DNA from 2 places in the Listeria tempestatis genome. Region 2 is predicted to be linked to the other one. Evidence: predicted binding sites of a transcription regulator. Region 2 holds the regulator's gene; the other holds the start of a gene.
What was found. The regulator LexA, encoded in region 2, represses DNA repair genes until DNA is damaged. The targets are predictions, from matches to a motif close to CGAACATATGTTCG.
Positions count from the first base shown of each region.

Region 1: the regulator LexA is predicted to act here: its motif matches at 10,916-10,929, upstream of R8923_RS09895 (carbohydrate kinase).

Region 1 covers NZ_CAUYTK010000007.1:87,614-103,180, forward strand. The annotation lists gene R8923_RS09840 (alpha-amylase family glycosyl hydrolase) at 1-1,074, opposite strand, end outside; gene R8923_RS09845 (carbohydrate ABC transporter permease) at 1,088-1,921, opposite strand; gene R8923_RS09850 (carbohydrate ABC transporter permease) at 1,908-2,786, opposite strand; gene R8923_RS09855 (ABC transporter substrate-binding protein) at 2,776-4,101, opposite strand; gene R8923_RS09860 (substrate-binding domain-containing protein) at 4,344-5,363, shown strand; gene R8923_RS09865 (GNAT family N-acetyltransferase) at 5,382-5,882, opposite strand; gene R8923_RS09870 (biotin transporter BioY) at 5,996-6,586, shown strand; gene R8923_RS09875 (Crp/Fnr family transcriptional regulator) at 6,649-7,347, shown strand; gene R8923_RS09880 (acyltransferase) at 7,377-8,204, opposite strand; gene R8923_RS09885 (2-thiouracil desulfurase family protein) at 8,334-8,789, opposite strand; gene R8923_RS09890 (pseudouridine-5'-phosphate glycosidase) at 8,871-9,782, opposite strand; gene R8923_RS09895 (carbohydrate kinase) at 9,779-10,897, opposite strand; gene R8923_RS09900 (SDR family oxidoreductase) at 11,067-11,828, opposite strand; gene R8923_RS09905 (TetR/AcrR family transcriptional regulator) at 11,990-12,559, shown strand; gene R8923_RS09910 (pseudouridine synthase) at 12,542-13,255, opposite strand; gene R8923_RS09915 (hypothetical protein) at 13,381-13,611, opposite strand; gene R8923_RS09920 (hypothetical protein) at 13,840-14,190, opposite strand; gene R8923_RS09925 (ABC transporter ATP-binding protein) at 14,267-15,567, opposite strand, start outside.
Region 2 covers NZ_CAUYTK010000001.1:483,659-499,225, reverse strand. The annotation lists gene R8923_RS02585 (MMPL/RND family transporter) at 1-1,563, shown strand, start outside; gene R8923_RS02580 (uracil-DNA glycosylase) at 1,697-2,371, shown strand; gene rnhC (ribonuclease HIII) at 2,388-3,305, opposite strand; gene zapA (cell division protein ZapA) at 3,445-3,759, shown strand; gene R8923_RS02565 (CvpA family protein) at 3,756-4,298, shown strand; gene polX (DNA polymerase/3'-5' exonuclease PolX) at 4,361-6,070, shown strand; gene R8923_RS02555 (endonuclease MutS2) at 6,086-8,440, shown strand; gene trxA (thioredoxin) at 8,517-8,834, shown strand; gene uvrC (excinuclease ABC subunit UvrC) at 8,908-10,716, shown strand; gene R8923_RS02540 (aspartate kinase) at 10,728-11,942, shown strand; gene lexA (transcriptional repressor LexA) at 12,068-12,682, opposite strand; gene yneA (cell division suppressor protein YneA) at 12,838-13,167, shown strand; gene R8923_RS02525 (DUF896 domain-containing protein) at 13,294-13,521, shown strand; gene tkt (transketolase) at 13,653-15,567, shown strand, end outside.

The DNA.
Region 1 (15,567 bases), on a different contig from region 2:
AATCCCTTGAATATCACGAAACTCCTCAACCGCATGGAAAAGTTGGTTGCGCATTCCAACCTCTTCTCCGTTATAAATAAACGGAATTCCACGTGCGGTTAGCATTAAAAATGCCAGAAGTTTAGCAATATCCCTATCTTCATTCGCTAAACGCGACATCAAGCGCCCCATATCATGACTTCCAAAAAATAACGTCGGCATTCGTTCTCGTAATTTTTCTTCCATGCGAACTAATTCATCATAAATTTTCTTAACAGATAATTTCTCAATACTTCCAAAGTTAAAATTAAATGTGACATCAAGCATTTCATCTTGGCTGTATGACGCGATTTCATTCAAGTCATCCGAACTAATTTCGCCCACTAAAAACACGTCTTTTTTGCATGCTCGGCAAAAGCTCGCTAGTTCTTTAATCACCGCCTGAACGCCAGGCTGATTCCGGTCAAATTTATGAATCATTTCACCTAGCTCATCAAATGGATTATCATGAAATTCCGTATCTACTGTTAAATTGTTGATCACATCAAACCTAAAACCAGACACACCTTCCTCTAGCCAAAACTGCAAAATTCGTTTCGCTTCTTGCATAACAGCTGGATTTGTCCAATTAAGATCTACTTGCTCTTTTGCAAAACTATGATAATAATATGCATTTTGTTTCGCATGATAAGTAAAAGCTGAACCACCGAAAAAAGACTCCCAATTGTTCGGCTCTTTTTTCCAAACATAATATTCAGGGTGCTTCTCAAACCATTTATGATTAATCGCAGTATGATTAAAAACAATATCAATAATGACAGCCATATCATTTTGTTTAGCAGCCGCCATAAATGCCCGAAAGTCATCCATTGTTCCGTAGACCGAGTCTACATCCATATAGTCGGAAACATCATAGCCATTGTCAACTTGCATGGAAGGATAGAACGGCGTAAGCCAAAGCCCATTCACACCAAGCTTTCGCAAATAAGGAAGCCGTTCTTTCAAACCAATAAAGTCACCAAAACCATCTGCATTCCCATCACAAAACGATTTCATATAAACTTCATAAAACACACTTTTTTCAAACCAACGCATTGTTTTCCCCACTTTATTTCAATGTAAATTGCATACCTTCTTGGAATTTTTTCGAAAAACAAAGGAACAAAATAATTAACGGTACAGTGAGTAAAACAGAAGCCGCATACATCGGTCCTGGATAAGTCCCGTAAGGTCCAAACATTTGAGAAATCAACACGTTTAGTGTAACGGTCGAGTCGCTTTTTGAAACAAGCAAATCCCAAAGTAAATTCGTCCATCTGTCAGTGAATAAAAACAAGAAGATAACCGTTGTGATAGATTTTGACATTGGCAGAACAATTTTAAAGAGAATTTTCAAATCGCTAGCCCCGTCTAAACGCGCTGCTTCAATTAGCGCATCTGGAATAGCTTTAAAGAAGTTCGTGTACATGAAAACAGCCCACAAACTAAGTGCAGTTGGAATAATCATTCCCGCATAGCTATCGAGCAGTCCAACATTGGTAATCATTAGGAATTGCGGAATGAGTAAAATAATCGCTGGGAAGAACATTTGGAATAAAATAGCATTATTTACAAAGCTTTTCCCCCGAAAATTAACTTTGGCGAGTGCATAGCCAACTGTCAAACCGAATAGCAACATCAATCCAGTTGCAATTGTTGATACAATTACCGTATTAATGAACGAATGAATCCATGGTGCTGGCGCAGCTGTCACAGCATCACCAAACAGCCATTGCCACGAACGTAAAGAAAACTCCGTCGGAATAATTTTTTTATCAACTTGATCCCATGCAGCAAACGAGTTGAGCACAAGGTAAATAAATGGATACACCATGATAAGCATAAGGATTGTCGTTAAAATATAACGAATAATCTTTCCGCTTTTCTTATTACGTCCAACCATTTCGTTCACCCCATTTTTCTAAAAGTTTTTTAATAACGCCGATCGATGCAAATGTTACTACTGCAGCAATAAGCGAAATTGCGGAAGCGTAGCCCGATTTCAAGTTAATAAACGCCTGATTGTAAATTTCCATTTGCCACGTATTTGTAGCAAAATTCGGTCCACCACCTGTTAATTGGTACACTTCTGTAAAAATACCAAAGCTCACACCAACAGCAAGAACAAGTACTGTAAAAAGTGCCGGATAAAGCATAGGAATGGTTACTTTCCAAAATGTGCGGAACCTTCCCGAACCATCCATTGCAGCTGCTTCATAAATTTCATCATTAATACTCGCAAGTCCAGAAATCAAAATAAGGGCATAGTAACCGGACATTTTCCACGCAATCATTAAGGAGATAATAAATAGCGCTGACATCGGTGTTCCTAGCCAGTCAATATCCCAGCCAAAATTATTTCTTAAAAAGACATTTAGCGGACTGTTATAAGACAACAAACCTTTTACGATTAAGGATGTTACAACGCCAGAAGATAAATATGGCAGGAAAAAAGCGACTAAATAGAGGCCTTTAAACCGAGGTAAACCATTCACTAAAACAGCTACTAACATGGATAAAATGAGTGCCATTGGAACAAAGACAATTAAGAATTTATACGTGACAAAAAATGCCGCATGTACAGATGGACTTGTTAGCGCCTTTTTAAAATTATCGAGCCCGACAAAATTGATGTCTGGGCTCATCATGTTCCAATCCGTTAGTGAGAGCCAAATAGCCCACACTAATGGAATTAGAAAGAATATTGCCGTAAAGATAAGGTATGGGCTAGTAAAAAACCAGCCCAATTTATTGTTTTTATTTTTCATCTTCAAGCACCTTATTAATTTGCTTAGTCATGTCGCTCCAAGCTTTCGCACCTTTTTTCTCACCTTTTACAACTGGGTTCCATGCTTCTTCCCCAATAAGTTGTTGAATATCATTGTAATCCGCGTTATCAATTGCTGGAATCGCATTCTTAACGTTTGCTGCGTATACTTCTAACTGCGGATTTTCTTTGAAGAACGCTTGGAATGTTTCATTTTCCGTTGCATCATCACGTGCTGGAATTAAGTTTGTTGTTTCAAGGAATTTCAAATCGTTTTTATCATCACTATAAACAAATTTCAAGAAATCCATTGCCGCTTTTTGCTCTTCTTTTGTTGCACTTGCGTAAAATACAATACCTTTTGCATCTGAATAAGTGGAAACATCTTTTGCATCCTTCATATTATCTGGTACAAGTGGTGTTGTAACGGTATAATTTTCTCCAAATTTTAAATCAGGGAATTTTTCAGCCCAGTTCGGGAAAGTCCAAGGTCCAAGGTCAGTCATAATGCTTGTTCCTGTTTCAAAAGGATCTGTCACTTCGCCTGTTAAAAGTAATTTTCGATTGGCTAGAGTACCCATAAAGTCAAGTAATTCTACACCCGCTTTTTTATCAGCTACTAGTTCATTATTTTTCACAAAAGCATTACCATTTGATGCTGCATTGTAAAGCGGGAAGAAGTCAAACCAACGCATCCAAGCAGTTGGATCAGATAGATCTCCTTTTGCCCATAAAACTTGGTCAGGATATTTGGCTTTTAATTTTTTCCCAACTTCAAGCGCTTCACTATATGTTTTTGGAGGCTCTGAATAGCCAAGTTCTTTTAATGTATCTAAACGCCAGCCGAATAGAATTGGGTTTGAGTATACTGGTAAAACATATTGATTTTTATCCGAAAACGTCCATGCTTCCATACTTTCAGTCATATTTCTTTCTTTTATAACATCGTCATAGCCTGCTACTTTATTGACAGGTAAAATCGCTTTACTGTCAGCCAATTGAGCTGCAAAACTACGGTTAATATTTTCTGAAATGGTTGGAGCCGTTTTAGATGCGATTGCCGATTGAATCGTCGCTTCAGAAGACGGGCTTTCTTTCATTTGTGTAACTTCTACTTTTACATCTGGATTTTCCTTTTCATAAGCTGTTGCCATTTCCTTCCAAAACTTCACTTGGGTAGGGTTTGGTGCTGCCCAAAAAGTTACTTTCGTTTTTCCATCATCACCGGATTCGTTACCACCTGATCCACAAGCGGCCAAAACCGTCCCTGCTGCTACGACACTAAGTGCTGCATAAACTAACTTTTTGAATTTCATTATTAACTCCTCCTGCTTCGATAATTGTAAGCGTTTTATAAACAATTACATTATTACATTACAATTTTGTAATGTCAATAATTACTTTTCTAATAAAAGTTTAAAAAATGCGATAAAAACCTTGAAAAAATCAACATAATAAAAATTACTAATAAAAATACATGTAAAATTATATTCCTCTTTGCAAAAAAACTATTTTCTAGCTATAATAGAATTATTATGTCGCAAAAAAAGGAGCTTTTATGAAAAAAGTTACGATGCAACATATTGCCGATCGCCTCAACATTACAAAAAATTCCGTATCTCAGGCTCTCGGCAATAAAAACGGGGTAAGTGAAAAAACCAAACTAGCTGTTTTTAAAATGGCTGACGAATTAGGCTACCAGTACAAAAAAGAGATTGCACGTGAAGTCGTTAAAAAGAGATATGCTTTACTCGCAAGTTCATTTGCACTAGCGCAAAAAAGTTTTTTTGGTGAAATCATTGCGAGCATTAAAAATCAGCTTTTAATCGAACAAGCCGAGCTTTTCATTTTTCCAATCGGGGAAATCGAGGCAGAAAAAGGCATTTTACCAATTGAACTCGAAACGGAAGAATGGTCTGGTGTTTTTCTTCTTTCACACATTAATACAGCTTATAGTTTGAAAGTAATCAATCTAAAACACCCAACTGTCTTGATTGATCATCATCATCCGCACTTAAAAGCTGATGCTATTTTAACGCAAAATAAAGACGGCGCCTTTCTCGCCGTCGAACATCTTATTCAGAAACAACATAAAAAAATCGGTTTTCTAGGAGATACCCAGTTTTCTCCGAGCTACGCAGAACGCTTTGAAGGCTATAAAATGGCCCTTAAAATGGCAGAAATCCCGCTTAACGGAGCTTTTACAATCACTCAAATTAAAGAGGAACAAACCGCTCTCTATAAAACTTTAGACCAGTTGGATGAGTTTCCAACCGCCTGGTTTTGCGTAAACTCAGGACTTGGATTTATTTTAAATACATACTTGCAGTCAAAAGGGCACACCATCCCGAATGACTTTTCAATTATTTGTTTTGATAATACCGAGTTCACAGTCTTAAGCAATCCAAAACTTACCACAATGTGCACAAACTTAAGTGCAATGGGAGAAAAAGCAGTTGCTCTAATGAACTGGCGAATCCGCAATTCTAATAGTGAATTTATTCAACTATCCATTGCCACTGAATTAATCGAACGTAACTCCGTACAGATGTACAAACAAAAAACACGTACCCAGTAAAAAACTAGGTACGTGTTTTTATTCTTCCTCTTCCACATGATGCGTCAAATGGAGCCGGATTGTCGCAAGCGTATAGCCATAGAAATCATCATCAAACTCTTCTTCTACAACAAAGCCTTTCCGCAAATAAAAACGGTAAGCTGCATCGTTTCCCTTCTCCACGTTCACATACATCGGAAGCGGCAAATGAAACAGACTCATTCCCTCATCTAGAAGTCTTGTACCAAAGCCTTTTTGCTTTAAAGCTGGATCCAAATAAAACGCCGAAAGCTCACTTTTGCCTTTGGCAAGTTCCACAAAATTCGCAAAGCCAATGACTTCCCCTTCTTTTTCAATGACCGCAAAAGGTGTAGCCCCAATTCGATTTTTAAGTGTCTCTAAATTATAAAATTTATTTAAAAAATTGTCTTGCACATCAACTGGAATAATATTTTCATACGTATCATGCCAAGATTTCTCCGCAATTTGCTGAATGGAAGTCGCATCTTCAAGCCTTGCCTTTCTTACATTTACAGTCATTTCAAACACCCCTTTATGATTTCACTCCTCCTTCCATACCCTTTTTTTCTTGAAAAAAAACGCTTTTAATGTTAACCTTTAAAAATAAAAGTTAACATTAAGGAGTGAACCTTTTGCCACATACAAAATTGAAATTTTTAATTGTCGACGCGCTTTTTGCCGTCATTATTGCCATTTTAGCTCAAATCGCAATTCCACTTGGCCCTATCCCCTTTACCGGACAAACATTTGCCGTTGGGCTTGCCGCCACCATTCTAGGCGCCCGTCACGCCACCATTTCAGTCACCGTCTACATCCTGCTTGGCGCTTTTGGCATTCCAGTTTTCCAAGGAATGACAGCTGGACTTGGTATCATTTTAGGTGTCACCGGTGGCTTTATCATTGGTTTTATCGGCAATGCCTTTTTAACTGGTTTTCTGCTCGACAAGTTTGGCTACACCAATTTGAATGCTAGCATCGCAAATATTCTCGGAGCTTTCGTGACGCTCCTTTTCGGGATGTTTTGGTTACAAATTAGCGCAGGTATGACGCTAAGCGCCGCTTTTTTCGCGGGAGTTCTCCCGTTTATCATCCCAGGTATCCTAAAAGCCATTTTAGCAGGCTACATCGGACTTAAAATTCGCCGCCAGCTCATCAAAAGCAAACTCCTCCCCGACACCAATAAACTTACGGAGGACACGCTCAATACTACACAGTCTAAATAATTTAAAATCCCCTTTTTCTCCCGTATAATAAAAAACAAATACTGAGAAAAGGGGACTCGGTTATGGTTTTAGAAAAAGGGACAGCAGAGGCACAAAAGCCCAGTCTTGCAGAAGTTTTACATGAGGCAGATGAAGCGACACTCCCGTACGTTCGCCAAAGCGTGAAACGCGGAGAAAATATTTTGCTCGAAGGCGATAATCATCCATATTTTTACATAGTTACAGAAGGCGTAGCCGCAATGAGCAAAAATACGTGTAAAGAAGATAGCATTTTAACCTTTTGCGGGAAAGGGGAAGGCATCGGGTTTTTACATATCGAGCCAGATACAACTTCACCCGTTACGTATACAGCCATTAGCGAAATGACTGTTCATCGCTTTTCGCGCGATTACGCGCATAGCCGTTTTAAAAGCCACAAAGTGTTTTCTGCTTTTGCTCAAATGAATCGCATCGTTCAGCCAATTTTACTGCGAGAAGCGGAGGCGCAGCTACCTTCTGACCAAAAAATCCTCGCCGCCTTAGTTCGCATTGGCGATCAATTTGGCCGCATGGAAAATGACGGCGCGTGTCTCATTCCCTACTTTTTCACCCAAAAGATTTTAGGAAGCTACACGAATTTAGCCCGTGCATATGTCGCAACCAACTTGCGGAAACTAGAAGAAGAAGGTATCCTTTCGCTCTCGCCAAAACCATGGCGAATTAACGATTTCAAAGCCCAAAAAGCGCGTTTACTAGAAAAATTTAACCACGAAGCCATTTAGCTTCGTGGTTTTTTATAAACAGTTCGAAATCATCTTTTAAATTTACCAAAAACACTTTTACTTTTCTTATCGACATAGCAAGAAAGCTTGGAGCTTGGGTCTACAGCATCGATTAAAGCTTTCTTCCCTAGAGAATTACGATCATTTGATAGTGCCTGACTTAAAGTTTTCCACTCACTTTGTGTTGAGGGCCCATTAAAAATAAATTTATTCGTCTCCACATTTTTCGTAACGCCTTCACTTGGATGAACTGCATGCATGGAAGGTCTTTCCCAAAAAACGCCTTCTTTCACCACTTTAGCCGGATTCCCCACTACTACAGCATTATTTGGCACAGTAGATGTGACAATCGCATTAGCTCCAACAATACTACCAGAACCAATTGTAGCTCCTTTTAGCAATTTAACATCCTGACCAATCCACACATGATCCCCAATTAAAATCGATGCTGGTTTATTCACTCGTTCACCGCTTTCGATTTGATAAATTGGATGCACATCAGATGTGCGTATCCAACTTCCAAATGAAAACATCGCATCTTTTCCGACAATTAGATTTTGATGTTCCGATATAATCGCATTTAAAACGCCATTAAAAGACGCACCCTCATCTATAAACACCGTAGAACCTGCATGAATATTTAGATTAATCATCATTTGATTTTGAAGTGTTTTCTTAATATAGACCACCGAATTATCACCATGAAAAACAATTTTTGAATTTCTCAAAGTTGCATTCTCATCTAAAACTAGCAGATTATTCTTCCCATTAAACACCACTTCTGAATTTAAAAACTGAACTTTTTCCTGATTTAAAAACACATTATTACTCTCTTTTTCTACATTTCCCTTGATCATTGACGCTCTCCCTTTATCACAAATTTTCATAGCGAAAATCAAAACCATATACTTGGACAATGTATTCTTCTCCAACACTATCAGTATATCAATCTGTAGAATTTAAAGCAAAATATTAATTGTAACACATTATTTTTCATCACTAAATTGTTCGTCAGAAACAACTTGCATCCCGTTCAACTGCAAATAAGCCGCTGTAACGCCAACCCCTTCTTTTAACTCTCCTGAAAAAGTACCATCATAAATTTGACAGGCGCCGCAAGACGGGCTTTTTTCTTTTAGAATAACTTGTTCAACCCCAAGCTCGCGGAGTTGCTCTAAAGTTTTGCGCGCGCCTTCTTTATAGATTTCCGTCACATCCGTACCGGAATTATCCATTACTTTTGCCGTACCAGACCAGACATCTTTCCCATCTCCCCCAACAATTTCAGCTGGATTTCTAGGTGCCGGCAGCCCACCAAGCATTTCTGGGCAAAGTGGGATTGCAACTTGACTCTCCACCATTTTTTTTAGCGCCCTATTCTCCTTATGCCCCCCGTCATAACGACACGGAATCCCCGCTAAACATGAACTCACCATTTTCAAAGTTTTCCACCTCCATCTTACTACTTTTATTTTAACAAAAAAACGCCATGATTTCAGTTAGAGAAACCACAGCATTTCATTTTATAGATTTTGATATGCGACAGCAATTTTTGAACCAATTAAAGCATTGTGCTTCACCAGTTCAATATTAGCTTCAAGACTCTTGCCAGCCGTAAGTTCCTTCACTTTAGCAAGTAAAAACGGCGTTACATCCTTACCATGAATGCCATTTTCATCTGCTTCTTTCAAAGCTGTTTGAATTACCGCATTAATTTTGTCAGCAGGCATGGCGTGTGCCTCTGGAATTGGGTTGGCAATCACTGCACCACCATCAATTTTTAAGTCCCACTTCGCTTTCAAGCTTTCTGCAATCACTTTTGGTTCATCTGCACGAATCGTTAATTCAATTTCGCTCGTTGGCGTATAGAATGCAGGCAATACATCTGTCGCGTAACCAATTACTGGCACCCCTTTTGTTTCCAAATATTCCATTGTTAAGCCTAAGTCAAGAATCGATTTCGCGCCAGCACAAATGACTGCCACATTCGTTTTCGCTAATTCTTCAAGGTCTGCCGATACGTCCATCGTTGTTTCAGCACCGCGGTGCACACCGCCAATTCCACCAGTTACAAAAATTGCAATCTCAGCAAGCTCCGCACAAATCATAGTCGCTGCAACAGTAGTCGCCCCTAATTGTTTGGTAGCAACGAGATACCCAATGTCACGACGGGAAACTTTTGCCACATTCTCGCTTTTTGCAAAAAGTTCTAACTCTGCATCTGAAAGACCAATCTTAATTTGCCCATCCATAATAGCAATAGTCGCAGGAACAGCACCGTTTTCACGAATGATTTCCTCCACTTCACGTGCCATTTCAACATTTTGCGGATATGGCATGCCATGTGAAATAATGGTCGATTCTAAAGCCACAATTGGTTTCCCTGCTAATTTTGCCGCCTTCACTTCTTCTGAAAATGATAAATAATTTTTCATTTTATTTCCTCCAAATCTTTTTGTAGTTCAGATGTCGATAAATTTTGTCGCACTGTAAATTCTGATAACAGCGTTTTATACGCATTCACACTTCCAGCAAGAATCGTTTCACGAAGCGTCTTGCCTTCAAGCCAAGCATAAATGACAGCGGAACAAAAAGCGTCCCCAGCACCTGTCACATCCCGAATTTCTGATGCTACAATTGCCGGCTCATGAATAATACCTTCCACATGATTTCCTGCCATTGCACCATGTTTCCCATTTGTGATAACAACATTTTGAATGCCTGTATCAAGCCATTTCTGGACAGCCAAACGCCAGTCATTCTCGTTTTCAATCTGCAACCCAAAGTGCGTCTCTGTTTCATCACGATTCGCAATAAGCCAAGTTACTTGATGCAAATCTTCCGGGAGACGCACCATTTTAGGCGAGGATACAGGAACCAAGACGAGTGGCACCTGACTTGCTTCTGCAAAGTTACCTAAATAGGCAAGCGACTCTTTCGGACAATTTAAATCAGCAACAATCGCACTAGAACGCGCTAGCACGGCTTCATTTTTGCGCAGTGCATCTGGCGTCAGATGTTCGTACGCCTCCATATCAGCAAGCGCCACAAGTAAATCCCCATTTCCTTCCAAAACCGCCGTATAAGAGCCTGTTGAAATACTCGGAAAAGCGGTGACGTAATCTAAATTCATGTACGTATCACTTGCTCGAACAATTGCTTCCCAGTCGGCATCAGCACCGCACGCTGTCAGTAAAATCACTTCTTTTCCAAGTCGCCCTAAGTTTTCAGCAATGTTCCGTGCTACACCGCCTGCGCTCTGCGAAGACCGGACTGGGTTTGACGTCCCGAGCTGCGACTTATCTTTCATATAAAATTTTCGGTCCACGTTCGCGCCACCAACACAAACGATTTGCTTTGATTCGTTTAAAATATAAGCTTTACCTAAAATTCGCCCTTTTCGAATCAAACCAGAAATTAAGTTGGCAACAGTCGGTCTTGAAAGGTCTAAAATATCTGCAAGTTCTTGTTGTGAAATGTACGGATTTTTGCGGATAGAATTAAAAATAATTTCTTCTTTTTCACTCATTTTTTGATTTTCGTTTTCCACGGAGAACACCTCCATTTCCAAACTTTTGTTTGTTTTTTAAACACATGTTTATAATAACAATAAAAGCGCTTTATTTCAAGAGAAAGAAATTTTTAAAAATGGCCACATAGAAAAGAGGTATCTTCTAAATTATAGAAAATCCCCCTCTTCTTATACTCTCGTTTATTATTTAATACGCCGTCCACCCAGCATCTGCTGTAATAATAGCACCGTTTACGAAACTTGAATCATCTGAACCAAGGAATAAAGCTACCTTCGCAATTTCAGAAGCCTCACCAACACGAGGATTAATATTCATGCCTGCCATCGCTCGTTCTTGCCCAAAAGCACTCGGATCATAAATAGAAGTTCCAATATTTGTATTCACCGCGCCAGGCGCGATAGCATTACAACGAATATTTTTATTCGCATATTGGAAGCCAATATTTTTAGTTAAACCAACGACGGCATGTTTAGACGCTGTATAAGCCGCACCTGCCCGTGAACCAAAAAGACCGCCTGCAGATGCAATATTCACAATGACACCGCCGCCTTTTTCTTCAAACAGTGGAATAGCCTTTCGAGTCGCCCGCATAACACCAGTTGTATTAATGGCTAAAACGCGGTCCCAAAGGTCATCTGTCACTTCCGATACAGGCACAAAGTTATCCATGATACCTGCATTATTCACCAAAATATCAAGCTTGCCGTATTTATTAACAGCCGCATCAATCATGGCATCAATCTCTGCTTGCTTCACAACATTTGCCGCAACCGCTATACCTTCGCCACCACTTTCTATAATTTCATCGACAGTCGCTTCGGCATTTTCCAAGTTCAAATCTGCCACAACGACCTTTGCCCCCTCTTTTGCATAAAGTAACGCAATTTGTTTCCCCATACCAGACGCCGCACCAGTGATAACAGCAACTTTTCCTTCTAATTTCCCCATTAATATTACCTCCTTGATTGCTTTGTAGCTAAGATTTCTAGCTCTCCACTCAAGTATACAACTCATTGAAAGCGGATACAATCAGTAATAGAAGTCATTATCGTTGCTTAAGCATCACTTTTTTGATATATGTTGAATAAGTAAAAATAGGAGGGGTAAACATGGATAGACGTATCCAAAAAACAAAAAAAGCCTTTTATCTAGCCTTCTTAGAGTTACTAAAAACAAAAAATGTTGATCAAATCACCGTCACCGCTCTCGTTCAAGAAGCAGACGTCAATCGTTCTACTTTTTACAAACACTATGTTGAAAAAGAGGATTTGCTAAACGAAATGATAGAGTCTGTTCTAAACGATTTGCGCACTGCCTATGACGAACCTTATAAACAAACCACTACTTTTTCCATTGAAAATTTACAACCCTATATGATTAAAATTTTTGACCACGTATATAAAAATCAATTATTTTATAGCCATGTTATTTCCTCAAAAATCGGTCCCGATTTTCAAAATCGTGTCTGCCATGTTATTCAAGACTTGATTCTGCGTGATGCCACTAAATCCGGCTTCACTAACATCAATCCGCAAGTTCTTACAAGTTATCAGGCGCATGCCATTTTTGGTATTATCGTCTATTGGGCAGAAAACCACTTTCAAGAAAGCGCCGACTACATGTCAAAACAACTCTTCCTCATTTTAAAATCGCAACACCAATTAGACCCCTCGAAGTAGCGCAAGTTCTGCTTTTGAAAGAGGGCGATATTCGCCAAGTGCAAGTTGTTCGTCAAGCTCTAAATCACCCATTTTCTCGCGCTTCAAATACAACACCCTTTTCCGAAGAGCTTCAAACATTTTCTTCACTTGATGAAATTTACCTTCATAAATGGTTACACGAACTTCTGATTGGCCACCATGAGTACTGATAATTTCAAGACTCGCTGGCATCGCCTGATAGCCATCCAAAAAAGTGACGCCCGTTTTAAATACTGCCGCATCTTCTGCCGTCACAGTACCTTCTATACGTGCAAAATAAACTTTCGCGACATGTTTTTTAGGTGAAAGAAGTTCATGCGCCATTTGGCCATCTGTCGTTAAAATTAGCAGTCCTTCAGTATCTTTATCTAGCCTACCAACCGGAAATAACCCACGGCGCCTATCATTTTCTGCCACCAAATCAATGACCGTCTTTCCAAGTTTATCTTCCGTAGCACTTAAAACGCCCTGCGGTTTATTTAGCATGTAATATAGTTGTTCCTCGTATGCCACAATTTGACCATTTACCGTCACAATATTTTCCGCTGACGCCACTTGAAAAGCCCCATCGCGTACCCGTTTTCCGTCCACAAGTACTTCCTCTTTTTTTAAAACATCCTTCACGACTTTCCTTGTCCCAAAACCAGCATGTGCAAGCAATTTATCAAGACGCATCTTTTTACCTCCATTACGAACAATCCTCTCCCTTTCATTTTATCAATTTACTATCATAAGCGCTATAAAAAAATAGGCTGATGGCAGACGACGAAATTCGCCGTTTGCCATCAGCCTATTTTACGCTAAGCATTCCGCAACAACCGTTCTAATTCCACCGCACAAGCAGACTCCTTTTCTTGCCCAGTTGGTGTTTGTTTAAGTCGATACTCATCTAACTTCAATTCTATTCGAACCAATTTTTCAAACGCGTCTAAATGTTTACAATTTGCGATTAAATCCCCCAACTCATCAAAAAGATCCTCAACTTGCTTAATATCATCTACAGAAGCCGGTCCATCATTCATATTTTTCATGTGTCCTTCCTCCAATCGCTGCCTTTATCACTTATATTTTACTCAAAAAAAGAGGATTTGAAACCTATTTTTGAAAAGTTTCACATTTTAGCCACATTTGAACAAATTTCTTACTATTTTTATATCAAATAGCCCTTTCTTGACACATTTGTTAGCCCTTACAAGGAAGCGAACCACATACATACTCTCTATTTCAAAAAGTGTAGTTTTGACAACAGAAAAATTCAATCATTCCTTCATAATTTTAATAACATCTTGATAAGCAATTTTTCGAACACCTTTTTCTTTTGTTTTAAAATCCGCCTTCAAATAGACTTGGACACGGTCTCCCAACTCTAGCGACTCCACGTTTAGCGCCCGCCCGTCCTTTTCATTTTCTATTTTACTAATTGTTTGAAGCTCAGTCTCACCTTGCAAGTCCACATCACGAGAAGTTAAATCACGCACAAAGACACTCCTATTTTCCCCCGAATGATTTCGACTAATCTCTCCTTCAAACATTACATAAGTATCCGCTTTTTCTCCGTTCCCGCAACCTGCTAAAAAAAGCAGTACAATAAACCATCCAAGTTTTTTCATCGCAAGCTCCTTATCTTCATTTAGTTCTATTATACAAAAAACCAGCAACTTTATGAAAAGCTGCTGGTTTTCAAATTTATTCTAGTACGAATTGGTTATGATAAAGTTCTGCATAGAAACCTTTTTGTTGCAATAAGCCTTCATGCGTACCTTCTTCAATAACTTCACCTTGATGCAAAACAACAATATGATCAGCATCTAAAATGGTTTTCAGCCTGTGTGCAATGACAAAGCTCGTCCGACCAGAAATAACATTATCCATCGCTTTTTGGATTTTACTTTCCGTAACCGTATCAACGTTACTTGTTGCTTCATCCAAAATAAGCAAGCTTGGGTTTGTTAAAATTGTTCGGGCAATGCTGATTAATTGTTTTTGACCAACACTAAAGATATTGTTTTCATCACTAATTTCCGTATCATAACCTTTTTCAAGTGTCATAATAAAATCGTGAATATTAGCTTGTTTCGCAGCCAATACCACATCATCGCGGTGTGCTTCCGGTTTCCCAAAAGAAATATTTTCATGAATCGTACCGCTGAATAAAACGGAGTCTTGTAAGACGATTCCAACTTGTTTTCTGAGCGATTTCAGCTCAATGTCGCGAATATCTTTTCCGTCAAATGCAATTTCGCCACTATCCACATTGTAAAAGCGATTTAGTAAGTTCATGATTGTTGTTTTACCTGAACCAGTTGGCCCAACAACCGCCACCATCTTACCTTTATCGAGCGTAATATTGACATTTTTCAGAACTGGTTTTTCCGGATCATAGCCAAAATTAACATTTTTAAGCGCAACTTGTTCGTTTATACCGTCAATTCCGCTTACATTCGGACGCTCAAACTCATCTTTTTCATTAAATACTTCACTCACACGACGCGCCCCAGTAATCGCAAGTTGTAACATACTGTACTGAGAAGAAATTTGTGTAAGCGGCATATAAAATTGTTGTGAATACTGCACGAACATGACAATCAAACCAAGCGCAACTGAACGCTCAAGACTACCATTTAAAGCTAAATAACCGCCGAAGAAAATGACAATCGCCGTATTTAAAAGCGAAATCCCTTGCATTACTGGGAAAAGTAAGCCTGAATAAACTTGCCCTTTATATGTTGCGTTTTTAACCGTATTGTTATGCTCAACAAAACCTTTAATGGTTTCTTCTTCGAGACCATTTGTAATAATCACTTTTTGACCAGAAATTTTTTCATCAATATAGGCGTTTAGATGCCCCAAGCTATCTTGTTGCAAGTCAACATATCTACGCGCCTTACGAATAATGATTGCCGCAATGATAATCGCAAATGGTGAAGCAATTAGCGTCACAAGTGCCAATTCCACATTTTGATTGAACATCATGATGATAACACCAA
Region 2 (15,567 bases):
GAGAGCGGCGCAAGCGGAGCAGGTGAACTCGAAGCTGGTGTTAAAACGGCGCGTTCAGAGCTTACGAAACTTCAAAATGGGCAAACGCAACTTTTAGCTGGTTACAAGGAAGTTCAGGCGAATTTGCAGAAAATCTCGGATCAACTTTCCAGTATGCAAAACACAGACGGTTCAGCGATTGATACCTCTATGCTTACAAATCAAATTAAAAAAATTGGTGACTCACTTCAAGCATTTGCAGCGGCACACCCACAAGCGGCTCAAAATCCGGAATTTAATCAACTGGTTCAAGATGTACAGGGACTAGAAACGGCTGGAACTCAGTTTAAATCGGAAATCGGGCAGCAGATGGCACAAATTAAAACGCAAATGGAACAATTGAATGCAGGCATTGCCGCGCTTTCAGATGCGATGCAACAACTGAACGCGCAGTCTGAACAGATTTCAAACGGACTTAGCCAGTTTAATAGTGGTTTGGCGGCAATTGAAACGGGTCTCTCTAGCCTCGAATCAGGCCTAAATCAAGCGGCAGCGGGGCAGGAACAAGTTGTCAGTCAGATGCCGCAAATTGAATCAGCGCTCACTCAAATTGAACAGGGGCAAGGAAGTTTGAAAGACGGCTTTTCAAAAATGAGTGGACAAATTGGTCAACTTTCGACTGGATTAGAAGCGAGTGTTAACGGACTTAACGAAGTGCAAAACGGGCTTACAAGTGCAAGCGGGCTTGTTGGTGAATGGGCTGAGGCACCGTACTCGGAGTCAGGTGTATTTGTCCCTGATGCGCTTCTTCAGGATGAAACGTATGAAAGAGCGCTAAGCCAATATATTTCTAGTGACGGGAAACTTGCGACAATTAATGTCGTATTAACGAAAAACCCATATTCCAATGCGGCGATGGATTCCATTGATGATATTAATGCACAACTAGATGCAAGTTTAAAAGGCACAAAATTAGAAAATGCGAATATTGGTATTGGAGGCATGACAAGTACAAACTATGATACGCGTGATATGTCAACAGCTGATTATCATCTAGTAGTTATTTTAGTTCTCGTCAGTGTTTTTGTGACCCTAGTCATTTTACTCCGTTCGCTTGTGATGCCACTTTATCTTGTCGGCTCTATCGTGCTAACGTATTACGCAGCGCTTGGCTTTACGGAAATTATTTTCACAAGAATTTTTGATTACAACGGCCTAACATGGGCGACGCCATTCTTTGGCTTTGTCGTGCTCGTTGCACTTGGGATTGATTATTCCATCTTCCTTATGAGTCGTTTCAACGAATATGCAGGTATGCCTATTAAAGATCGTATGATTTTGACGATGAAAAATATGGGCGGTGTTATTTTCTCTGCGGTCCTCATTCTAGGCGGAACTTTTGCTGCGATGATGCCCGCTGGTGTGCTTTCGCTTCTTGAAATTGCGACAGTCGTCTTAATTGGGCTTATCCTATACGCCTTTGTCGTCTTACCACTATTTGTTCCGGTCATGGTCAAACTATTTGGTCGTAGCAACTGGTGGCCGTTCATACCGACAAAAGGTGAACGACACGAAGAACGTTAAAACAAAAGCAAAAATCAAGCTGAGAGGTCATTTTTAGAATGGCTTCAGCTTGATTTTTGCTTTTTAATTTGGCAACATGTATCTATTTTAGCTATAATAAAAAGAATAAAACAGATAGATGGAGGCATAAAATATGATTCAACTGGGAAATGATTGGGATGAACTTTTAGACAGCGAGTTTCAAAAAGAGTATTACTTAAGACTCCGCGACTTTTTAAAATATGAATATGGTTCGCGGCAAATCTATCCAGATATGTATTCAATTTTTAATGCGCTCAAATATACGTCTTATGCTGATACGAAAGTTGTCATTTTAGGTCAAGACCCGTACCACGGCGCGAATCAGGCGCATGGGCTTTCTTTTTCCGTACAAAAAGGAATTCCTACTCCGCCGTCACTACAAAATATTTATCTAGAGCTCGAGCAGGATTTAGGTTGTTTGATTCCAAATAATGGCTATTTAAAACCGTGGACAGATCAAGGCGTACTTTTGTTAAACACTGTTTTGACTGTTCAGGCAGGGCGAGCAAATTCGCATCATAATCGCGGATGGGAAGTGCTAACAGACAAAATCATTGAACTTTTAAATAAAAAAGAAGACCCCGTCGTTTTTATACTTTGGGGAAAAAATGCAAAACAAAAACAAGCCGTGCTCACAAATCCGAATCACCTCATACTCACAAGTTCGCATCCAAGCCCGTACTCAGCGAACTATGGCTTTTTCGGGTCTAAACCGTTTTCCAAGACGAATCAATACCTCACCCAACACGGCGTAACGCCAATAAACTGGCAGATTCCAAACCTATAAATTTTGCCTGATTTCTTCATAACTTAGCGAGTCGCTTTGCTTTTTCTGTGTTGGCAAAATGTTTTTTCGTATATTTTTCCAAAGTAGCTTCTCCGTATGTTTTAATAATTTGAGCAGCAACTTGGTCAACTTTTGCGCCAGCGCCTTTTGTAAGAGGTGTGTGGAGTTCCTGCTCCATTTCTTTAAATGCTTCGACAAACTTATAGCGCGCGATAATCGATGCGGCAGCGACCGATAGATGAAGGCCTTCTGCTTTGGTGGCGAAATAAACATTTTCACGAACGACATCTTGTTCTTTCGCTAAGTAGCGATAGTAGGTGTTTTTTTCGGCAAATTGATCGATTAAAATGGCTTCTGGCTGTTCTGGCCACATGCGACGCAAGACATTCCCAAGCGCTCGGTTATGTAGCATGGCTTTCATCTGCCCTTGATTCATTCCCGCATCGATGAGTTCATTATACTTTGTGTTTGGACAAAGCAGGACACTATGCGAGATAATAGGCATGATTTTTTCGGCAATACGGCAAATTTCAGGATCTTTCATTGCTTTTGAGTCTTTAACACCAAGCGATGTGAGTAGTGGCATTTGTTCTTTCTTCACATAAGCCGCACAAACGGTAATCGGGCCGAAAAAATCTCCCGTGCCGACTTCATCAGAGCCTAAAACATTTTTTTGTGCAAAGCCAGAAGGTAACGGATTGGTCGCTACTTTAGGCGCTTGTTTTGAAAGCGTCTGCCCCCATTTTGCCGCTTCATTTTCACCGCCTGCTCCTTGAAACATGACTTTTCCCGATTTATAGGCAGTTATTGAAACACTTCCTTTTTTTGCAGAAAAAACTGCGCCAGGAGGGAGTTTTGCGTTAAGATGTGTAGCGTATACCCGTTTCATCTCCGCTAATTGATTGGTTGCTACTTGAATTACTGTATTTGCGATAAGTCTTCTTCCTCTCACATTTGGTCAATCGTATTGTAACATAATTTGAAGGACACCAAAACAGTTTTAAGACTAGAGGCTGATTATTTAGAAATTAGAAGCAATGCCTTTTCATGGAACGCTTTTCATGATAATATGAATTTACGAGAGCGGTTTAAAAATGCGAGGTAAGGAGAGGAACAGAGTGGCAGAAAATGAAAAAAATAGAATTACAACATCCATTTACGGACGTGATTATACGATTATAGGCTCTGAACCGACCGAGCATTTACAACACGTTGCGCATTTAGTGGATGCGAAAATGCATGAGATTAATGCTCAAAATCGTGCGTTAGATAGTGGGCGATTAGCTGTCTTGACGGCTATTAATGCTACTCATGATTATGTGTTGTTAGAAGAAAAATACAATGCGCTAAAAAATGAATTAGCGAGATTTAAAGGAAGAGATGTATGATTGTAAATATTATCATTATTATTTTACTTATAGGTGGTTTTTTCACCGGTTACCGAAATGGATTTATTAGGCAACTCGTTGTCACATTAGGTTATTTTTTATCTTTCTTTGTGGCCTATCATTATTTCTCAGACCTAGCGCCGCATTTAAGTTTTATACCATATCCAGGAACGGATGCAACAGATTCTGTTTATAAGTTGCTTGAAGTCTTGCATACAGAAGAAGCTTACTATAATGCAATTGCCTTTATTATTATATTTTTAGCGGCGATTATTATTGTTCATATGATAAGTTCACTGATCGGAAATCGTACAAAAATCCCTGTCATTAGCCAAGTAAATGGTTTAATCGGAGGGGTTCTAGGTGTTATAGCCATCTATTTATTTATCTTTGTTGTCCTATATTTAACGGCTATTTTCCCAGCCGAATGGGCAGAAAACTTAATTCATAGCTCAAGTATTTCAGAATGGATACTTGAAAATACGCCTATCCTTTCTGAACGCTTTTATGACTGGATGACAGGCGTCTTACCTGAATAACCTAAATTGACCAGCTGAAAAAGCTGGTCTTTTTAAGAAAAGCCACATAAGAGGTGATGATTGTGACAAAAAGTAAAAAAGATGTTATTCGTTTGCTTGAGGAAATAGCGCTTTATATGGAATTAAAAGGGGAAAATGCCTTTAAAACTTCGGCATTTAGAAAAGCGGCCCAAAGCATTGAACTTGATGATCGGAGTTTGAATGAAATAGATGATATTACGAAGCTTTCTGGAATTGGAAAAACAACAGGAAGTATTATCACGCATTTTCTAGCGACTGGAGAATCGCCTGAACTAGAAGCACTAAAAAAAGAGGTGCCAGCTGGTCTTGTCCCGCTTTTAGATGTGCAAGGACTTGGAGGCAAAAAAATAGCGCGTCTATATCATGAACTAGGTGTTACGGATAAAGTTTCGCTTTTAGAAGCGGCTGAAAAAGGGCAGATTGCTGCACTTTCTGGTTTTGGACAAAAATCGGTCGATAAAATGGTAGAAGGGGTCAAGGCTTTAGGCGATCGCCCTGAGCGCTATCCCATTAAAGAAGTGCTCCCTGTCGCAAAGCAAGTGGCAGAGTTTCTAAAAGGCATAACTGAAATTGAAACGTATCAGGAAGCTGGAAGTTTACGACGCTTACGGGAAACAATTAAGGATTTGGATTTTGTGATTGCGACAAAGGAAATCGAAAAAGTACGCGAAAAATTGCTTTCTTTCGAATTAATTGACGAAGTAATCGGTGCAGGAGATACGAAAGTTTCGGCAGAGCTAGATGCGGGAATTAAAATCTCGATTGATTTTCGTTTAGTGGAGCCAAAGTTTTTCGCGACGACACTTCACCATTTCACAGGCTCAAAAGAACATAATATTAAAATGCGTCAAATTGCGAAGGAAAAATCTGAAAAAATTAGCGAATATGGTGTGATGAAATCAGATGAAAATCTTGTTTTTGAATCTGAGGCGGCTTTTTTTAAGCATTTTGGTTTACCTTTTATTCCACCTGAGGTGAGACGTGATGGTACAGAAGTGGGACGAATTGTAAAGGAACATTCTTTCGTGCAGTTAGCAGATATTCGTGGTGATTTGCATATGCACTCAACTTGGTCAGACGGCGCTCATTCCATTTCGGAAATGATAGAAGCATGTATTCAAAAAGGGTATGAATATATGGTGATAACAGACCACGGTAAATTTTTACGTGTTGCTAATGGCTTAAATGAAGAGCGACTCAAAAAACAAACGGAGGAAATTCGAAAAATTGCAGTGAAATATCCTGAAATTGATATTTATCATGGTGTAGAAATGGATATTTTAACTGATGCCACGCTTGATTTTTCAGATGAAACCTTAAGCGAGCTCGATTTTGTGATTGCATCGATTCATTCGGGATTTTCAGGGTCGGAAAAAGAGATTATGAAGCGTCTTACGGTAGCCGTAGAAAATCCGTATGTTCGCTTAATCGCGCACCCAACTGGACGCGTAATTGGCAGGCGCAACCCGTATTTAGTCAATATGGAAGAACTCGTTAAATTGGCGCAAGGAACTGGTACTGCACTTGAATTAAACGCGAATCCAGAGCGTCTTGATTTAAACGCAGAACATTTACAACTTGCAAAAGAAAATCATGTGAAAATTGCCATTAATACAGATGCGCACGATATACGCCATTTAGATTTTATGGAACTTGGCGTACGTGCAGCTACAAAAGGTTGGCTTGCAAAAGAGGATGTTATCAATACAATGACAAAAGAAGCCTTTAAGCAATTTTTGCATAAGAAATAAAGGAATGAAAAAAATATGGAGAAAAAAGTTGAACAGGTTTTAGAGTTTGATAAGATAAAAAAATTACTGGAACCATTTGCTGTTTCCGCACTTGGTGAGGAGGCAATTCGAAGCTTAAAGCCTGAAACTTCACTGGCAATGGTTCAAAAAATGCAAAGTGAAACAGAAGAAGGCGCTAAGATTATTCGCTTAAAAGGAAGTGCGCCAATTACAGGCTTGAGCGATGTAGCAAAGCACCTAAAGCGTTTAGAAATCGGTGGAGATTTAAACGGCCTTGAAGTCTACCAGGTGGGGAGTAACTTGCGTGTCAGTCGGCTAATGAAAAATTTTATGGACGATTTAGAAGAAATTGGCGTCTCATTGCCACTGTTATTCGAGCTTGCTAAAGAGATTTTAGTATTGCGTGAGGTGGAAGAAGAAATCAATTTGACAGTTGATGAAGCTGGTTATATTTTGGATACGGCAAGTGAAACGCTTCGTTCTGTTCGATCTTCGCTTTTGCGTACGGAAGGTCGCGTACGTGAAAAATTGGAAAGCTTACTGCGCGACAGAAATGCAGCTACAATGCTAAGTGACGCGATTATTACGATTCGAAATGACCGTTATGTCATTCCCGTAAAGCAAGAATATCGTAGTCACTACGGTGGTGTCATTCACGACCAATCGGCTTCAGGTCAAACACTATTCGTTGAGCCGCAAAGTGTTGTTGATTTAAATAACGAACGCCGTGCACTCCAAGCAAAGGAAAATCAAGAAATTGAGCGCATTCTAGCCGAAATATCAGCGAAACTGGCTGAGTATATTCAGGAAATCCATCATAATTCTTACATTTTAGGGAGATTTGACTTTATTTTGGCTAAAGCAAGATTTGGGAAGTCACTAAAAGCGATTACACCTCACTTGAATGAAGAAGGCTTAACCCAATTGTATGCGGCTAGACACCCACTTTTAGACCCAGATCATGTGGTTTCAAATGATATTTTATTAGGTGATGGCTATTCTGCCATTGTAATTACGGGACCCAATACTGGTGGGAAGACGATTACGCTAAAAACGCTAGGTCTTCTTACGATTATGACGCAAGCTGGGCTACAAATTCCGGCACAGGAAGAGTCGATGGTTGCCATTTATGATGATGTGTTTGCAGATATTGGGGATGAACAGTCGATTGAGCAAAGTTTGAGTACATTTTCTTCGCATATGACCAATATTGTTTCGATTTTAAAGAAAATGAATCATCGTTCACTGGTTCTGTTTGATGAGCTTGGTGCGGGAACGGACCCGCAAGAAGGGGCCGCACTTGCGATTGCCATTTTAGATGAGGTTGCAAAGCGTGGTGCAAGTGTCGTTGCGACAACCCATTATCCAGAATTAAAAGCATATGGATACAATCGATCTTTTGCAACAAATGCATCGGTTGAATTTAATGTGGAAACGCTAAGCCCGACATATAAATTGCTTATTGGTATCCCTGGACGAAGCAATGCGTTTGAAATTTCTCGCCGTTTGGGGCTTGATGCGGGTGTCATTGATGGTGCTAGGGCGCTTGTTGATACGGAAAGTGCCGATTTAAATGAAATGATTTCAAGTCTGGAAGAAAAACGCAATTTAGCTGAAAAAGAGTATGATGAAGCGGTCGAAATTGCTCGTGATGCCGAAAAACTTTTGAAAGACTTACAAAAAGAAATTAAGACGTATTATGCGCAAAAAGAGAAGTTACTTGAGCGCGCAAATGAAAAGGCAAACGAAGTTGTAGAAGCGGCTGAATTGGAAGCAGAATCTATCATTCGGGAGCTTCGGGAACTACAACTTCGGGGGGCAGCAGGCGTTAAGGAACATGAGTTGATTGATGCAAAAACACGTCTTGCTGGCGCAAAACCGAAAACTATTCAAAAAAATGTTGTTCATCCTGTCAAAAAAGTGGCACATAACTATCAGGAGGGAGACGCTGTCCGGGTGCTCTCTTTAGGCCAAAAAGGTGTGCTTTTAGACAAACTAAGCGAAAAGGAATGGAACGTGCAAATTGGGATTATTAAAATGAAAATAAAAGAAACCGATTTGGAATTTATTCAGCCTGAAAAGCCGAAAAAACAGCGCGTAGTGACAAATGTTCGAAATACAGAACCGGTTCGTGCCGAACTTGATCTTCGTGGTATGCGTTATGAGGATGCACTTTTTGAGGTGGATAAATATATTGATGAGGCGTTGCTTGCTGGTTATCCGCGTGTTGCAATTATTCACGGGAAAGGAACGGGAGCGCTTAGAACGGGCGTCACCGATTTTTTGAGAAACCATCGTATGGTGAAAAGCATTCGTTTTGGTGATGCGGCTGAGGGCGGTAATGGCATTACGATTGCAGAATTGAAGTAGTGAGCAAAAAAATAGCTCTATATATCTAGCTGATGCTATACTAAGTATACAAATTGTGTTAGGAGTTGAAACAGGCATGGCTAATATACTTGAAATTACCGATGCAAATTTTGAACAAGAAACAAATGAAGGTCTAGTGCTTACAGATTTCTGGGCAACTTGGTGTGGTCCTTGCCGCATGGTTGCGCCAGTTTTAGAAGAAATTGCAAATGAACGAGGCGAAAGTTTGAAAATCGTCAAAATGGATGTAGATGAAAATCAAGAAACGCCAAGTAAATTTGGTGTTATGAGCATCCCAACTCTTCTTATTAAAAAAGACGGCAAAGTAGTAGATACAATTATTGGTTTCCGTCCAAAAGAAGAGCTTGATGAAGTCATTAATAAATATGTATAAAGCTACCAAATTATGGTAAAATGAAGGCATCGCAAATTTTGCGGTGTCTTTTGTATGATAAGGAGTTGATCAAATGGTATCTGCACACCTGCAAAATAAATTAGCACTTCTGCCTGATCAGCCAGGTTGCTACTTAATGAAAGATAAACAAGGAACTATCATTTATGTGGGCAAAGCCAAGGTACTTAAAAATCGTGTGCGTTCCTACTTCACTGGCGCAAACGACATCAAAACGCAGCGTTTAGTCCAAGAGATAGAGGATTTTGAATATATTGTAACAAGCTCGGATGTAGAGGCACTTCTCCTTGAGATTAACTTGATCAAAAAGCATGATCCACGCTTTAATATCCGCTTAAAAGATGATAAAACCTATCCTTTTATTAAAATTACGAATGAAAGGCACCCGCGTCTTATTATCACAAGACAAGTCAAAAAAGACAAAGGGAAGTATTTTGGTCCATATCCGAATGTATACGCCGCAAATGAAGTAAAAAAAATATTAGATAGGCTATATCCGCTTCGCAAATGCACAACCTTGCCGAATAAAGTTTGTTTATACTACCATTTAGGCCAGTGTTTGGCGCCGTGCGTTTTTGAAGTTGACCAAGCTACCTATAAAAAAATGTCTGACGAAATTGTCAGCTTCTTAAATGGTGGCTATAAAGAGGTCAAAAAAGAATTGGCTTTGAAAATGGAAGAGGCAGCGACTGACATGCAATTTGAGAAAGCAGCCGAGTTTCGTGATCAAATTACAGCGATTGAAACGACGATGGAAAAACAAAAAATGACGATGAATGATTTTGTAGATCGTGACGTATTTGGTTACGCCATTGACAAGGGCTGGATGTGTGTTCAAGTTTTCTTCATTCGCCAAGGAAAATTGATCGAACGTGATGTATCGCAATTTCCATTTTATACAGAAGCAGAAGATGATTTTTTGACATTTATTGGTCAGTTTTATCAAAAAGCGAACCATATTCCACCAAAAGAAATCTATTTACCTGATGATATTAATCATGAGGCAGTACAAGCACTTTTACCCGATACGAAAATCATCGTACCAAAACGAGGAAACAAAAAAGATCTTGTAAAATTAGCATATAAAAATGCCAAAATTGCACTAAATGAGAAATTTATGATGCTCGAACGAAATGAAGAACGAACAGTCGGCGCTGTTGAAAAATTAGGGGAACAAATGGGTATCCCCACGCCTTCTCGTATTGAAGCTTTCGACAATTCCAATATTTACGGGACTGATCCAGTTTCTGCGATGGTAACATTTTTAGATGGGAAACCAAGCAAAAATGATTATCGCAAATATAAAATTAAAACGGTCGAAGGACCTGATGATTATGCAACGATGCGTGAAGTTGTACGAAGACGATACTGGCGCGTGTTAAAAGAGGGCTTACCACTACCAGATTTAATTTTAATTGATGGTGGAAAAGGGCAAATCGATAGTGCCAAAGATGTATTAATCAATGAACTAGGGCTCGATATTCCCGTTGCTGGACTTGCTAAAGATGATAAACACAGAACGAGCCAGCTCTTATTTGGAGATCCGCTCGAAATCGTTCCTCTTGGAAGAAATAGCCAAGAATTTTACTTGTTGCAACGCATTCAAGATGAAGTCCACCGTTTTGCTATCACTTTTCACAGACAACTACGCAGTAAATCTGGTTTCCAGTCTATTTTAGACGGTATTAAAGGGGTCGGTCCTGGTCGTAAAAAGAAAATACTCAGTCATTTTGGCTCGATGAAAAAAATTAAAGCCGCATCGGTTGAAGAACTTATGGAAAGTGGAATTCCAAAACAAGTGGCGGAAGCCGTCTATCAAAAAGTTCGCGATGTTAATGAAAAGTTAGCTGAAAAAAAAGAATAGAGGGGAATTAAATGGGTCTAGTCGTTTTAAAATTTGGCGGAACTTCGGTAAGTTCTGTTGATAAAATAAAAAAAACAGCCGCACAGGCAATTCGTGAATATGAAAAAGGGCATCAAGTGATTGTCGTTGTATCTGCAATGGGGAAATCTACGGATAAACTTGTACAAATGGCAGAAGAAATTTCCAAAACGCCTAGTAAACGCGAAATGGATGTACTACTTTCAACCGGTGAACAAGTAACAATTGCCCTTCTCTCCATCGCGCTTCAAGAAACCGGGCAGCAGGCAGTTTCCTTTACTGGTTGGCAAGCGGGAATTGAAACGGAAGAAGTACACAGCAATGCCCGAATTTTAGATATCGAAAGGGAAAAAATTAGCAGTGCACTTCAGGCAGGAAAAATTGTCATTGTTGCGGGTTTCCAAGGTGTGACACAAAGCGGTGAAATTACAACACTTGGTCGCGGTGGCTCCGATACAACGGCAGTTGCGCTTGCGGCCGAGTTTAGAGCCGAAAAATGTGCGATATGTACAGATGTGGACGGCGTATATACAACAGATCCGAGATTTATTAAAAAAGCAAAAAAACTAACACAATTAACATACGATGAAATGTTGGAGCTTGCGAATTTAGGGGCTGGTGTGTTACATCCGCGTTCTGTAGAATACGCAAAAAATTTTAAAATTCCGCTTGAGGTGCGGCTAAGCCACGGGGTGGAAAATGGAACGATGATTGAGGAGGAGATTTATGTGGAAAGTGCAAAAGTAGTTCGCGGCATCGCGTTTGAAGACCAAATAACACGTGTGACCATTCATTGGAGCGAAAAAGAAAATATGCGTGTTTCCAAGGTGTTTTCTGAACTGGCAAAAAATAATATTGATGTGGATATTATTATTCAAGGTATTACTGGACTGGGACACGGCAATCTTTCCTTCACAATTAAATCGGCATCGCTTTTAAATACACTCGCAGTTCTTGAAAATAAAAAAGCGGAAATCCAATATGAAAAGCTTGAATCTGAACAACAATTAGCTAAAGTTTCCATTGTTGGTTCTGGCATGGTATCAAATCCTGGTGTAGCTGCCAGAATGTTTGAAGCGCTCACGGAAAATGATATAGCCATTAAAATGATTAGCACATCGGAAATTAAAGTCTCTACTGTTGTACCAGAACGCAAAATGGTCGAAGCTGCCCAAGTTTTGCATAATACGTTTGAATTAGAAAACTAAGTGAATAAGGTTAGTTTCTATCACACTACCAATCTTTCTGCATTAGAAGATTGGTAGTGTATTTTTTTCTACTTACAAATTAAAACCCCCGCCTATCTTGGCCGAGGGTTTCATCTATGTGTCTTTTAACGAATATCACGGAATAAACCGATTACTTTTCCTAAAATCGAGACTTGATTCAAAATAATTGGCTCCATCGTGTCATTTTCGGGTTGCAAACGAAAATGATTCGCTTCTTTAAAGAAACGTTTACAAGTTGCTTCGTCTTCGTCAGTCATCGCCACAACAATTTCACCATTAGTCGCATTGCTTTGCTTGCGGACTATCACTTTATCTCCGTCTAAAATACCAGCATTAATCATACTTTCACCATCAATTTCTAACATGAAAATATCTTTTTCACCAGCCGCCATGCTTTCAGGTAGTGGGAAGTATTCATCAATATTTTCAATTGCTGTAATTGGCATACCAGCAGTAACTTTTCCAATTAATGGAATATTTACAACAGCAGGAGTAGGAACATCATCTTCCATTGATAAAATTTCAATCGCACGAGGTTTTGTAGGATCGCGTCGAATAAGTCCTTTTGTTTCTAAACGAGCAAGATGGCCATGGACAGTTGAGCTTGAAGCTAAACCAACAGCCTCACCAATTTCTCGAACAGACGGCGGATACCCTTTGTCTTTAACTTCAGATTTTATAAATTCATATATATCTTGTTGACGTTTCGATAATTTCATGGTTTTCACCCCGTTATATTAATTAGTTGATACCACCAGTATAGCAAATGTTTTTTAGATATGCAAACAAAGGTTCGATTTTTTTATTGACAAAAACGAACGGGCGTTCTATAATGATAAAAAAGCGAACATATATTCCGTTGGAGGGGATTCAGATGACTTTGAAATTATTTTGGGATAAATACTATATTGCGATTATTTTTGTTGTAGCTTCTGTACTTATGGGGTTAACATTATTATTTTATGCAAGTGCAACGAATGAAAATAAATATTCAACAATTGATGTAGCATCTGGAGATTCATTATGGGTTCTTGCGGATGAGCATGCGAAAAAAGCAAACATGGATAAAATGACTTTTATTAAGTGGGTGGAAAAAGAAAATCATTTAACTAACAATTCATTAAAAGCAGGGGATGAAATTGTTATTCCGGTGAAGAAAAATGAATTCAAGCAAGACTCTACAATTCAATTGGCCAATGAGTAAGTAATTTCGTCTGTTTTTCATTCTTTGTGTGTGCCAAAAATTTATTTGGTTGCAATCAGTCGCAACGAACTGTTTTACATTTTATGCTATAATAAAAGAAACACATTGATGAATAGGATGAAATTTATGTTGGAAAAAATGAAAATTAATCGAATTAATGAACTTTCTCGTAAGAAAAAATCAGTTGGCTTAACGACTGATGAAAAAATAGAGCAGGAACAATTGCGCAAAGAATATTTGAAATCATTTCGAACACATATGAAAGGCACTATAGAAAATACGACGATATTAGATCCGAATGGAAATGATATTACACCGTCCAAAGTGAAGCAAATGCGCAAAAAAAGAAAATAAAATGCCGAAATGAGCATAAATGAACAAACGAACAAATAATTTGATCATTTATGCTTTTTTGGTTGTGTAATTTATGTTTTAGGAATAAAATGGAGGTAGTTAAAATTTTAAACTAAGAGAGGATGTTTCATTTGTTCGATAAAACTGATCAATTAGCGATTAATACAATTCGTACCCTTTCAATGGATGCCATTCAAAAAGCAAATTCAGGTCATCCAGGTTTACCTATGGGTGCAGCACCGATGGCATATACATTGTGGTCTAAAGTTTTAAATGCTAATCCAGCTAATTCACGCTGGTTTAACCGTGACCGTTTCGTCTTATCTGCTGGACATGGTTCGATGCTTTTATACAGCTTGCTTCATTTGAGTGGCTATAAGCTAAGTCTAGATGATTTGAAAAACTTCCGCCAATGGGACAGCAAAACACCTGGACACCCTGAATACCATCATACTGACGGTGTGGATGCAACTACAGGACCGCTCGGTCAAGGTATTGCGATGGCTGTTGGAATGGCGATGGCTGAACGTCACTTAGAAGCCATGTATAACCGAGATGAATTTAAAGTTGTCGATCATTATACATATTCACTATGTGGCGACGGTGATTTAATGGAAGGTGTTTCAGCTGAGGCAGCAAGTTTAGCAGGCCATCAACAATTAGGTCGTTTGATTGTACTTTATGATTCTAATGATATTTCCTTGGACGGTGATTTAGATAAGTCTTTTTCTGAAAGTGTGAAAACACGTTTTGAAAGTTACGGCTGGGAACATTTACTTGTTAAAGATGGCAATGATACTGCTGAAATTTTAGCAGCTATTGAAAAAGCGAAACAAAATACGTCGCAACCAACTATGATTGAAGTGAAAACTGTAATTGGTTTTGGTGCTCCTAATGCGGGTACAAGTAAAGTTCATGGTGCCCCCTTAGGCGCTGATGGCGTAAAAGCAGCAAAAGCGGTATATGGCTGGGAATATGAAGAAGATTTTTATGTGCCAAATGAAGTTTATGAACGTTTTGGTAATACAATTGCTAGCCGCGGTGCAAAAGCTGAAAAAGCATGGTCGGATATGTTTGTTTCTTATAAAGAAAAATATCCAGAGCTTGCAAAACAATTGGAATATAGCCTAGATGGAAAACTGCCTGAAGGTTATGCGAATAATTTACCAAAATATGAGGTTGGTGATAAAGCGCTTGCTAGCCGAGCAACTAGTGGTGAGGCAATTAATGTGCTTGCCGAAACATTACCACAATTATTTGGTGGTTCAGCTGATTTAGCTGGTTCAAATAACACGACAATCAAAACAGACGGTGAATTTACAAAAGAAACTCCTAAAGAACGTAATATTTGGTTTGGTGTTCGCGAATTTGCGATGGGAGCGGCTTTAAATGGTATGGCTCTTCACGAAGGACTCAAAGTTTACGGTGGAACATTCTTCGTATTTTCGGATTATTTACGTGCATCTATTCGTCTTGCAGCCATCCAACACTTACCAGTAACTTACGTTTTAACGCATGATAGTATTGCAGTTGGGGAAGACGGACCAACACATGAACCGGTTGAACAATTAGCATCGCTACGTGCAATGCCTGGCTTATCAATTCTTCGTCCAGCTGATGGAAATGAAGTGAACGTGGCTTGGAAATTAGCGGTGGAATCGACAAATAAACCTCATGCATTAGTATTAACGCGCCAAGGATTGCCAGTGCTTCCAAATACAAGTAGTCTTGCTGAAGATGGGGTGCGTAAAGGAGCTTATGTTTTATCTAATGCGAAAAAAGATGTGCCTGATGCGATTTTACTTGCAAGTGGGTCTGAAGTACATCTAGCAGTAGAAGCGCAAGCTGAACTAGCTGAGAAAGGCGTTGATGTTTCTGTCGTTTCTGTACCATCATTTGACCTTTTTGAAGCGCAATCTGCTGAGTATAAAGAAAGTGTATTGCCAAATACTGTACGTAAACGCGTTGCCATTGAAATGGGCGCAAGCTTTGGTTGGGAAAGATATACGGGGCTTGACGGTAAAGTCATTGGTATTGATAAATTTG